One region of the Methylobacter svalbardensis genome, then DNA from elsewhere that is predicted to be linked to it. Evidence: riboswitches for the same ligand, from Rfam matches in the RefSeq annotation. Region 1 holds a riboswitch; the other holds the start of a gene.
The links. A riboswitch is a leader RNA that binds a small molecule or an ion and turns the genes downstream of it on or off. The one in region 1 is predicted to bind cobalamin.
Positions count from the first base shown of each region.

Region 2: linked by a shared signal. The riboswitch ahead of RW114_RS17425 (TonB-dependent receptor domain-containing protein) and the one ahead of RW114_RS03270 (CbtB domain-containing protein) in region 1 are both predicted to bind cobalamin.

Region 1 is NZ_JAWPOH010000005.1:15,508-21,888, reverse strand. It holds gene RW114_RS03285 (cobaltochelatase subunit CobN) at 1-1,323, opposite strand, end outside; gene RW114_RS03280 ((2Fe-2S) ferredoxin domain-containing protein) at 1,465-1,776, opposite strand; gene RW114_RS03275 (CbtA family protein) at 1,773-2,447, opposite strand; gene RW114_RS03270 (CbtB domain-containing protein) at 2,447-2,644, opposite strand; cobalamin riboswitch at 2,778-3,006, opposite strand; cobalamin riboswitch at 3,161-3,371, shown strand; gene RW114_RS03265 (TonB-dependent receptor) at 3,491-5,737, shown strand; gene RW114_RS03260 (hypothetical protein) at 5,950-6,381, shown strand, end outside.
Region 2 is NZ_JAWPOH010000070.1:86-6,466, reverse strand. It holds gene RW114_RS17440 (DUF3418 domain-containing protein) at 1-1,644, shown strand, start outside; partial or broken gene RW114_RS17435 (transposase) at 1,979-2,184, shown strand; gene RW114_RS17430 (hypothetical protein) at 2,283-2,852, opposite strand; gene RW114_RS17425 (TonB-dependent receptor domain-containing protein) at 2,871-4,703, opposite strand; cobalamin riboswitch at 4,811-5,022, opposite strand; gene RW114_RS17420 (helix-turn-helix domain-containing protein) at 5,237-5,461, opposite strand; gene RW114_RS17415 (hypothetical protein) at 5,698-6,084, opposite strand.

The DNA.
Region 1 (6,381 bases):
CGCATCCAGTCCGACCGCATTGCCGATTTGCGAGGCCTTGCTGTTGGAGTTGGTGAACACAAAAGCGATGCGCTTGTCGGCATTGTTCAGATGTTTAAGCCTTGCAAAGCGCGAAGCGATTCCGGCAATACGCGCGACTCGATCCGGCAGCGGTTGGTATTCGACCAGTTCGTTCGACAGGCCGGAGGCTTTCGCCTTGAACGACAGCGGCACGGTGATGATGCGTCCGTCGAATTCCGGCAAGACCACGTTCATTGCCGCATCCAGCGGATTGAGGCCGCGCGCCGATTGCTCCCACTGCTGCTGCATCATGCCGCTGGTGATGGCTTGCAGTACCGGTACATTGAGGCGTTCCAGCACCGACACCGACCAGCCTGCGGGCGTAGCGCCGCCGAGAGTGATTTCGCCCATCGCAAACGCGGTGGTGTTGATCAGTACGTCGATATGCGCGCCCTGCTCACCGTTAAAATAGCTTAATGCTATAGGAAGGGCATCATCGCTGTGGCCGACTGCCAGGGATGGCGGCCGAGATTGCTCCTGGCAATCCTCGGCATTTCCTCCATCCATGGAGGTCAGAAGTGTCGCAATCGGTACGACTGCATGGATGCAGGAGGTAGAGCAACGCAGGGAGCAGTTGCCGAGGGAACCGATGCGACCTGCGCGTAATGACGAGGTAAACACGGGCAATACGTTCAGACCGCGTTTTTCCAACTCATAAACCAACGCATCGATAAAGCGGGTGTTGCCGCTCATCCAGTGGGCGCGATAGAACACGATGCCGATGCTGGCCTTATCTGGCGTTCGCAAGGCAAGCCAGTCGTCTATGCCGGCGTCTTGCGATAAATCGGGATGATAAATGCCGTGTTCGGGCAAATCCACTGCGGGTTCGAAGCCAAAACCGGTCAGCAAAAAATGATCGGAAAGGTAGCGCAGCAGTTGCGCCATATTGACGCTGCCGCCGGCCTGAAAATAGGCCTGTACCTGATGCAGCACGTCGGGTGATACGGTGGACGCGGCTGCCAATTCTGGGTCAGGTTCGCCGGTGCCGCTGATTGCGATCAGGTGTTGCGCTTGATTTTTAGTATGGCGAAGCAGATCGGCAAAGCCGGGCACGCTGCCGAGACGCCCTAATACGCGTAACACGATGATACGCGCCGGAGCAAGCTGATGCTTCAACAATTCGGCCATTTGCGCATCGCTTTCCAAGGCCTGCAAATTGATGCCGGTGGCCTTGGGGAAACTTTCCGGCATTTGCGCCTGTGCGCTTTGCAGCACCATGAGGTCGTTGGGTGCATGGGTCAGCAAGGCAATAGGAGCGTTCATATTTTGCATGTGGGGTAGTAGGATGTGCTGAACGCAGTGAAGCGCATCAATATCGCGAGCGATGCGCTTCGTGCCTCAGCACATCCTACGGGCCTTCGTAGCACCATGAGGTCGTTGGGTGCATGGGTCAGCAACGCTATATCAGACATCGCCGGTACCCAGGCGGTGGAAAACATGTTCGGTTACTTCAACACCCTGTTCCAGGTGTTCGCTGACGATGCGCTCCAGCACGGTCTCGTCGGTACAGGAATACCAGACGCCTTCAGGGTAGACAACCAGGATCGGGCCGTTTTTGCAGACCGCAAAACAGTTGGAGCGGGTGCGTTTTACGTTGAGCTGGGGGCGGGCATCGATTTTTTGACCCAGCTGTTGGAACATGGCTTCGGCTTCGGTGTTGTATTCAGAACAGCGCGAGCCGGTACACATCAAGACATGTTTATCGTGGGTTCTCATGATTTTTTTTGGTAAAACTGTCCCATCAAACCGCCTAGTGCCAGCCAAAAAACAGCGTTGGCAATAGCGGCGGCGGTGATAAAGGATTGTGCCAATTCGGCAGGTGCAGCGCTGCTGTGGACTTCCGGCTGCGGAGCACTGATTAAATGAGGTGCTGCGAGTAACACCGCACCGAAAAACCGGTACGTTTTGGTTTTGGCAAAAGCCAGTAATGACAGCCCGAAGCCGGTATCGAGCACAGTGATCAGCCACCAACTTTGTCGATCTGTCAGTTCGGCAGCTGTTGTGCCGGGAACTTCGGGCGGCAATCCTAAAGACGGTGCAACGAAAAAGGTTGTGTAGCCTGCCAGTCCCCACAACAGTCCCATGCGCCAACTGCCGGTGCGGCCGCGCAAACACATGACCGCGCCAATCAGCAAGGCAAAACCAACGCCCAAGGCGATATTGGCTACCGCCGTAAAAAATGTCCGCTCCCAGCCGTTTTCAGGCTGCCATTCATGCTGTTCGTGGCTATTGTCGGCATTGGCTGTGGCCTGTTCTTCGTACACTTCGGCCTGGAGCAAGGTCGGGATGACTTGAATTTGCTGAACGGCCGTCAGCAACAAACCCGCCAGCAAGCCGGTCCAGAGAGCCGCAGTAAGCAGCTCTCTGAAGGTAGTCAGATTAAACATTAATGGCACGGAAAACTGGCGGAATGTCGTCCATCATGTGCAGTGTTATGTAAGGGTGCAATGTCAGAAAAACCGGCGGTGTACAACAGTGCCAAGCCCAACATGCCGGCCAGCATGGCAGGAAATATTTTGTCTTTTAAAGCTTCGGAACGGGCTTGAGTTTGAGCGTTATCAAGCAAAACAGGTGTTGATGACATGGGGTTTCTCCTGGATAAAGAGACAGCAAAGCCGCTAACGCAAGCGCGTTATCGGCAGGAATAATCTGTACGAGGGAGAAAGTGCAGGACGGACGCGCAGAGAGCAATCCATCTGAGCGCCCTCCGCGCACAAATTCGATTATCACTTCAGGCCGGTCTCCGGGCTCACGAGTTGAAAGCCATGTTAGAGCTTCCAAGGTTAGCGCCTTCCCATGCATCACACAGTGGCGTTTACCAACCTTTTACTTGTTTACCGTTGCGGGGGCAGCGTGGGTTTTGTTTGCATCTTGAGCAAACTCACCGACTTCCCGTTTCAATTCTGCGGACGATAGTCCATGAATACCTAAAGCAAATTTTACCGGGCTAGTATATTCACTCGATAAAAAACTAGCAAGCGTTGAGGTATTGCTAATGAAGGCTTAATTCAACAGCAATGGGAGATTATCTGCCGAATGAGTAACTTTTTACAGGGCTAGGTAGTACGCTGTAAATTTGCTTTATCAAAACAAAATCTTATAATCGTTTCTGCTTTCAGGTTCCAGAGGGTTTTTCAGACCCAATGGTTAAACGGGAAGTCGGTAAGGTTTTGACCGAATCCGACGCTGCCCCCGCAACGGTATATAAGTAAAGTTTCATCGAGATGCCACTGTGTTCACGCATGGGAAGGTGATGATTCAGGCTAACGCCACTTATAAGCCCGGAGACCGGCCCGAAAGTTTAATTCGGTACAGCGGAGGGCTGTCTGCGAAAGTGACCGTGCAGCTTCGCGTTTGCGTCATTTTTCGTTTTCTATTGTCCTCTGTTGTGTAAATCAACCATTATGCGCGGGCGGCGCAGAGAGGACACATGCAAAATTTTATCTTCGACCCATTATTACTCACGGGTTTTAATCCCCAGTTACATCCGCAGGAAACCCCGAAAAATCTTCCCGATATGATGGTTATCATGTCCAGTTTGGCAGTTAGAACAGGATCTGCCATACATGTCAAACAAAAACAAAACGCTACAATCTGCGTTGGTATCGGTGTTTTTCTGGCTCTTAACTGCGCGATGGTTAACGCCGACTCTCAACCTTTGGAACTTGATGAAATGGTCGTCGAAGCAGGGCGAGAAAAAGACCTGATCGGTACAACCGGATCGGCATCTCAGGGCGAAGTCAGTCAGGCACAATTTGAATACCGTCCGCTTTCCCGTAACGGCGAGCTGCTGGAAGTTATTCCCGGCGCTGTAGCTACCCAGCACAGCGGATCCGGCAAGGCTAATCAGTATTTCCTGCGCGGATTTAATCTCGACCACGGCACCGACTTTACGACTTACGTCGACGGCATTCCGATGAACATGCCTACCCATGCCCACGGGCAGGGCTATATGGACATCAATAGCGTCATTCCCGAACTGGTGAAGAAGATTGAATACGGCAAGGGACCGTATTATGCGGAAGTCGGCGATTTTTCATCAGCCGGTTATTCGAAAATGTTCTCGATGGACAAATTGCCTGAAGGCATTTTGAAGTTTACCGGCGGCGAGTTCGGTTATTACCGCACCCTGCTAGCCAATTCCAACAAAGTCGGCAGCGGCGATTTGCTTTACGCCGGAGAATTTAATTTCTACGACGGCGTCTGGCAGCAACCGGAGGACTCGAAAAAATTCAACGGCATGCTGCGTTATACTCTCGATAAAGAGGACTGGGGGGTGTCGGTTAACGGGAAGGGCTATACCAACGACTGGACCGCAACCAATCCGATCCCTCAAGCGTTGGTCGGTAACGGCACGCTCGGCCTTTACGGCACGATGGATCCTACGGATGGCGGCAAAACCAACCGCTACAGCTTATCAACCAATATTTGGAACAAAGGCGATAACTGGAAAAATGACGCCAATATCTATGCGCTTTATTACGATGTAAACCTCTATTCCAATTCTACCGGTTATGCGGACAACCCGGTTAACGGCGACCAGATACGCCAGTTTGAACATCGGGTGCAAGCCGGAGGCAATATCGAACATACCCGCTATAACAAGCTGTTCGGTTTTGACATGGACAATACCGTGGGTTTTCAATTTCGTCACGATGAAATCATGGGCTTGGGTCTGGATCGCACTCAGGCTAGGCAGCTGGTAGATGTTGTCAGCCACAGCAATGTCAGCGAGACCACTGCCGGCGTTTATCTGAAAAACCAGACCTATTGGCATGAAAAAGTGCGCACCATCGCCGGTTTAAGGGGGGATTTTATCCATAACGATGTCACGGTGCTCGACACGGCCATGCATGATCCTCAGGTGAATGCGGCAAATTCAGGCAATGCAGGGCAAGCGCTAGTCAGTCCGAAGCTAAGCCTGATTATCGGTCCCTGGTTCAATACCGAATACTTTGTCAATGGCGGTTTCGGCTACCACTCCAACGATGCGCGCGGCACTACGCTGCAATTTGATCCGGCTACAGGTGCCGCACTAGACAGCAGTACCGCCAAGATCTCGCCTATGGCCCAGTCACGCGGCGCTGAAACCGGCATTCGCAGCAACTTTATCAAAGGCTTGAATAGCACCCTGGCAATATGGTGGCTGGAGAGCAATCAGGAGTTGGTATTTTCTGGCGATGCCGGTACAACCGAGGTGCGCGGAAAGTCCCATCGTTACGGCGTTGAATGGACCAATTACTACAAGCCAACCGATTGGTTGACGCTGGATGCCGACTTTGCGTTGACTTCGGCGCGTTATGTGACGACTCCGGAGGGTGAAGCCAACAACTATGTGCCCAACTCGGTGGGCAGAGTCATTACAACCGGCGCTACCGTGGTTGCCCCTAACGGTCTGTTCGGCACGATACGCTTGCGCCATTTTGGCGACATGCCGCTGGATTCGTTGGGTACGTATTGGGCCGGCTCTACCAGCATCGTCAATTTGGGTGCGGGTTACAAACAGAAAAAATATAAGCTGGAGTTTGATATTTTCAATATTTTCGACTCGACCGCCAACGATATTGCCTACGCTTATCAATATGCCTATCCCGCCGGAGCCACACCGCAGACGGATATCATGAAACACCCTGTCGAACCGAGAATGGTGCGAGCGACTGTTACTGTCAATTTTTAAGGCTTAACCAACGCAAAACCTTTCGTACAGGGCAACAGCATGGTGAGTCGCGATTTGTAGGGCGCAATACGCGATAAAGCTGCTATTGCGCTCTACAGGCTACACTTACTTAGCGGAATGCAGTCAGTCGACCGCCATGGTAAAAATTCCTTAGATGAGGCAACATCGGTTAAAATTTACATTTACGCTTTCCTCTCACTTATTTCCAAATCATGTTTTTTGCCAAAGATTTCATTGAAACCGCTGAAGGGCTTATTTTCGCTGTGGTAGAGCGGGGCCTGGAAGATGGCAAGGTGTTGTGTTTTTTACGTTATGTGCGCGAACCTTGCGGCTGGAAAAAATATCAGACCGTAGAGGCTAATGACTTCCTCGAACAAAACCACCCCGATTATCTGCATTATTCTCCGGTCTTGGATGCGCATTTGCATGCGGTCGTCGTAGACCGGGTCGTCAAGCATCATCAACCCAAACACCGATTGCAGCAGCTGATGCAGTCAATGCGGCATGATGCTGTGGAGAGCGATTTGTTCCGGTTGTGCGAGTTATTTCAACAGCACGGGCTGGATTTAATGCAAACCGGAATCACCGGATCAATATTGGTTGGCGTTCAAAACCAAGCTTCGGATATGGATCTGGTTTGTTAC
Region 2 (6,381 bases), on a different contig from region 1:
GATCATGATTACCACAGCAACGCGCGGTTTTATGTCGCCAACCAGAAACTGCTTGAAGAAGTGGGCATGATCCAGCATAAAGGCCGCCGGGTCGATCTGGTCGAAGATGAGCAGTGGCTGTATGAATTCTACGACAGCAAGCTGCCGCCCGAGGTAGTCAGCGGCATTACGCTGGATACCTGGCGCAAGACGGCCGAACGCGCCAATCCCAAGATCCTGTTTTTAACCAAGGAGGATTTGACGCGGGATCAGGAGCAGGATTATGTCAACGAATGGGATTTCCCGGACAGCAAGAAGATCGGCAACCTGACCATTCCGCTGCAATACCGGTTCGAGCCGGGGCATGATGAAGACGGGGTCACGGCGATCGTCCCGGTGCATCAATTGAATCAGGTCTCGCAAACGTCTTTCGACTGGCTGGTGCCGGGCTTGCTGGAAGAAAAATGCATCGCGCTGATTAAATCCCTGCCCAAGAACATCAGGAAACATTTTGTGCCGGTGCCCGAAACCGTCAAGCAATGTCTTGAAATCGAGCCGGATTTTAAAGGGGCGTTGCAGGAATGGCTGGGCAACCGCTTAAGAAAACTGACCGGCGAGGCGATTCCGTTAAATGCCTGGAATACCGAAGCCCTGACCGATCACTTGAGGATGAATTTCAGGGTCATAGACGATCAAGGCCAGTTGCTGGATTACGGGCGCGACCTGAAAAAATTGCAGCTCAAGCATACCGCCAAAGCCGGAGACAGCTTCGACCAGATTGCCGCCGACGAGCTGAACTACACCGGCTGCATCGGCTGGGCGTTCGACGACCTGCCGGAGACTTACCAGTTTATCCAGAAGGGGCAGTCCTTTGTCGGATTCCCCGCAATCATCGACGAAGGCGATGCGGTCGGCGTGCGTATTTTCGACACCGAGCAAAAAGCCGCATTACAGCATCAGGCCGGATTAATGCGCCTGTTTCAGCTGCAACTGCGCAAGGAATGCACCTATGTGAGCAAAAACATGCCGAAGTCGGCGGCCGCAGAATTGACCTATAACCGCTTGCCGAAGCATCCGCTGATTGGCGAAGATGCGGATGCATCGTATAAAGACGACATGCTGTATTTAGCCCTGTACGGCGTATTTATTGAAGGCCGAACCATCCGCACCCAACAGGCTTTTGAGCAAAGTCTGCAAGCCAACAAAGCGGGACTGATCGGCGCCGCCAATGAAGCCGGGAAAATCGCGCTGGAAATCATGGAGCTGTACGGCGCTATCAAAACGCAGTTGAGCCGCCTGAATGCGAATGATCCGCTGGCGAAAGACATTAACGAACAGCTGGACTTGATGATCTATGCTGGATTCATCCGCAACACGCCTTATCAGCAGCTCAAAGCCATCCCGCGCTATTTGAAGGCCGTGCAATACCGTCTGGATAAACGGGATAACAGTCTGCAAAAAGTTCAGGAAGTCAGCCGTTATGCGATTCGGTATTGGAAGGACGTGGAGAAGAAAGCCAAAAAAGACAAGGTCATACCGGAACAAGACCCATTCCGCTGGATGCTTGAGGAGTTTAGGGTATCGCTATTCGCCCAGCAGCTTAAAACCGCTTATCCGGTTTCTGCAAAGCGGATGGATAAGTCTTGGGATGATAGGGGATACTAGCGTATTACACCATTGGAAGCCTGATGACTTGATCGGGGCGTTGGTTCCGAATGGCTTGTTTTAATCGCGGGCTCGTCCGCGAAGCAGAGATACTTTCTTTTGCGTCGCCAAAAGAAAGTATCCAAAGAAAAGGCGACCCCCACACCACGACAATCCCTGCGCTTCTCGATTTTTAATGGGTTTGCCGGAAAGCGCTTCCCAGCCCCTCTGGCAAATGGACAGCGGCAAAACGACACGCGAACATGATTCGTCGTTATGGCCGTGCTCTAGCCGGTGCCCGCTGCCCCCGCTGCCCCCGCTGGCCATTGGCAGACAAAGTAGCTGAAGTGAAAGAGCTGTTGAAGCCAGGGGCGCGACGCTTAAATACTTGCCGCCTTATAGTCCTGACCTGAACCCGATTGAACAGATATTTGCCAAACTGAAAGCATTGTTGCGTAAGGTCGCAGAACGAACTTATGACAAGCTCTGGCAGGCTATCGGCCAAATCATGCCGATGAATGCCTGAATTATTTTAAAAACGCAGGTTATGCTTCTGACTAACGGAAAAATGCTCTAGATACCGTAAACCTTTCTGACTGATATTGGGTTAACTACAATACCCCCTGGGACATAACGGCCGCTAACCCGAGGCGACTCCTTTAAATTTCTTTATGATTAGCCGTCAAAGCTGGCAATGACTTGGCCAGCTTCATGATGCCATAACCCAAGACTATATAAAGCAGGGCAGAACTGACATAAGGCGGGTAATACTGGGCTACCCGTGCAAAATATTGTCCCCAGGATAAATCCGGATAACGGCCTGAAAACAAATAAAAGCTGCCGTTTGAAATGGCGAATGCAGCCGACGCCGCCAGCGTCACCACACCAAACTGCATTAAAAGTACAGTCGGTTTCAACGATTTAAACGCCGAACAGTAGCGGCCTGCAAACCACATGACCGCATAAGTGGGAATCAGGAAAACATAAGCAGGCGACACGCACCAGCTGCTGGTGCCGTTTGCGATGGCAATGTAATCGATCAATCCGGCCAGAACCAGCAAGAAGGGAAACAAAGCCTTTTTGCGGTAAAAACCGGCAAAGAAAAAAACCGCCAACGAGGCATCGGGCAGATGCCAGACGTCGCCAAAGTGGTGAAAGCGCGTCAGTGCCATCAGCGCGATCAGCGGAATAGGTAAATACTCGGCTTGCAGCCATTGTTTTATGTTCATGATGTTGTTCCCCTTAGGTTAGTTGTTGTAGTGGATTGAAACAAAGAAGTTCCGGTCTGCGGTATTGTAGGTGTTAATGGTTTGATACTGTTTATCCAGCAGGTTATTCAGCTTTGCGCTTAGCATCCAGTTTTTATTTAAATGATAGGCCGAGCGTAAATCAACGGTTACGTAACCGGCAACCTTGGTTCTGTTCAGCGCGTCATCAAAACGGTCGGATTGAGCCAGCACCTTAGCGCCCAGATCAAACTGTCCGAATGAGCGCGATAAATCATAAGATAAGGTTTTTTCAGCCCGGCGCGGCAGTCGCGCATTAGTCTCCCGGTTTTTAGGGCTTAACAGGCTCATGTTCAACTTGCTGTTCCAGCCCATCAACTGCGTGCCGATTTCGGCTTCAATGCCGTCAATTTGCGCCTTGCCGACATTTTCCGCGCTGGCTAGAAAGGTAGTCGGGTTTGTTACCGTCACGATCAAGTTATCGATATTGGTATGGTAAGCGCGAACTTCCCATTGCAGCCAATCATGGTCACCGGCCAATCCCGCTTCGAAAGACGTTGATTGTTCGGCTTTCAGCGAGGGATTGCCGAATCCGGGAAAATAAAGCTGGTTAAATGACGGTGCTTTGAATGCATTGCCAAAGCCGGCAAACGGACTGATGCCGTAGCCCCCGTTATAACGCCAACCGAAATTGCCGGTCAGCTGTTCGCCAAAGGCCTCGTTTTTATCCCCGCGTACCGATGCGTTGATAAAGTGATTGTCCAGAATGCGGCTGTGCAACTCGGTAAAAATGCCTGCATCATAACGGGATCTTTCGTTGTAGGCGGTTGAGCTGTCGACCTGATCCAGCCGGTAATCGGAACCGATAACCAACCGGTGATCGTCGGACAACGCAACTTCATTCAGCCAGCTGGCGTTCCAGCGGGTACTGCTAAAGCGGCTGGAAAATGTCCCGTCAGGCGCAAAGTTGTCGCCGTCGTCGCGGCTTTGTCCCAAGCGCAGTAGTGAGCGCCAGTTATCGACAATATTCATGCTGGCGGTAGTGCCGACGGTTTGTTCGACAAATTCGGTTTTATTTTGGAAGTTACCGTCAAACTCGGATTTTCCCTCAGCCCGCATAAAAAACGCCTCAACTTCGGCACTGTTGTCAAAACGGTGGCCTGCTCGGGCATTCAGCGCGGTGTTCAGGTAACCGTCCTTGTCCGGCTGATTAACGCCGAAGCGTCCGGGGATAGGCTGCCGGGAATTAAAACCCTGAGAACCGAACTGCGATGAACCCAAGCCATACCAGCTGTTTTTCCATTTGCCGCTGACCGTATCGGAAACGCGGTAAGTATCATAAGAGCCGCCTCCCGCATCCAGGGTGACGCTGGGCTTCTCATTTTGTCCGCCTTTGCGGGTGAATATCTGGATAACCCCGCCTATCGCTTCCGAACCGTAAAGGCTCGACTGAGGCCCGCGAATGATTTCCACCCGCTCGACCTGATCGAGCGGAATAAATTGAAAGGGGGTAGTGCCGGAGGTGACGGAGCCGATTTTGATGCCGTCAATCAATACCAGTACGTGGTCGGAATTGGTTCCGCGCATGTAAATATTGGTATCCTTCCCGTAGCCGCCGCTTTGCGACATGTCGATTCCGGTCGTGCCGCTTAGCAGTTCCGGCAGGGTTTTAGCCTGCAGGCGCTCAATATCCTTACGGGTATAGACAGTGGCCGCAGCCGCCAGCTGGTTTTTAGCGGTCTCTGTCCGGGTTGCGGTAACAACCAGATCGGGAAGATTTTGCACAGTTTCCTGCGCATGTAATTGGGTAGTAAAACCCGTGAGCAATAATGAGCCGAAGATGAGTTTTTGCATATGTCCTCTCTGCGCCGCCCGCGCATGATGGTTGCTTTACACAACAGAGGACAAACGAGAGATGACGCGGAGCTAGACTGTCACTTTCGCAGACAGCCCTCCGCTGTACCGAATTAAACTTTCGGGCCGGTCTCCGGACTTATAAGTGGCGTTAGCCTGAATCATCACCTTCCCATGCGTGAACACAGTGGCATCTCGATGAAACTTTTACTTATATACCGTTGCGGGGGCAGCGTCGGATTTGGCCTAAACCTTACCGACTTCCCGTTTAACCATTGGGTCTGAAAAACCCTCTGGAACCTGAAAGCAGGGATGATTATAAGGGGTAGGGAGGATAAAGCAAATTTACGAGTTGGTAGGCTAAAGTATACAAGGGGGGTTAAACCAGTTCACCCTGAGTCGTGAGCTTGTCGAATGATCTACCTGTGGAGTAGGCAGATTTGGATATGATGATGCAAAGAGTGTTTAGATTTTGTGTGATTAGCTTCCAAACTAGAGCATTTCTCCATTAGTCAGAAGCATAGCCTGCGTTTTTAAAATAATTCAGGCATTCGTCGGCGTGGAACTGATCGATGATTTGGCCGGTACCCGCCGATCTGCTTAGGATGAATGCGGCCGGTCTGTCGCCAATACTGATGAACGTTTGACACAAAGGCAGGACTGACTTGATAGAGCGCGCTGACTTCGCGTGTCGTTTTGCCGCTGTCAACGGCATTCGCCGCAAGCAGTCGCAAATCTTCTGAATAAGGACGGGGCATTGTCGGCTACCTCGGTGACTGCTAAATTTTGCTATTTTAACAATAGATTTGATCATACGTAATGGATAATTGCTCTAGGTCCGAATTTGACCATTTCACCGCCACCGCAAACATTATGGAATATCGAAATGCCTGCGGCGCGATAATAACATTTTACTAAAATGAAAATGACTATCTTAACTTTTTAATAAATTGGTCTGGGTAATAGAGAGTCTTGCCTATTAAATTTTAAAATATTACTTTTTAATAAAGTAATAATAGCCGCCGAATTTTCCTTTCAGGGTCATGTTTTTGTCGTCTTTGTCTACTAAAGTAAATAGGTCGAATCTGTTATTTCCGACAAGATAAACCTTTAACTTACCATCGTCTATTTCGTAATTTACGGGCGGTTGATCATAGTATGTGCCATCACGTGGAATATGCAAGATTGTTACTTTATCATTTTTAAATACCCAGGTATCTTCTCTCTTGACAGCATCTTTATCGGTTATAAAATTTTTGCTGTGTTCCAGTTTCCAGGTACCTTCTACTTCTTTTGTAGATTGCAGGGTAATATCAGCATAAACAGCACTTGTAAAGACAGATAAAATTAATAGCCCAGTTGCTAGATTTGTTTTTTTCATGTTTACTTTCCTAATCTTAATTTAAATAATAAAGCGAATTATTCTGTTCGCATGCTTTAGAGAATCCAAGTATTTTTGTATCGCGCAACAGAAGCTTGAAGACGATCCAGCCACTACGGGAGAAGGAGCGCTAAGCTTTAAAGCGCCGTTCGATACCTCGGTATCGAAGCCAAGTATGCGCCCGAAAGAGTTGGATAAACAGCGGTTTGTTATGTGCCGTTGGAAGAGGCTGTTTTTAAGGGACGTTATTTAACCCATCTCCTTACACACAAGTTGTTAAGATTTAGTAAAGTAGAA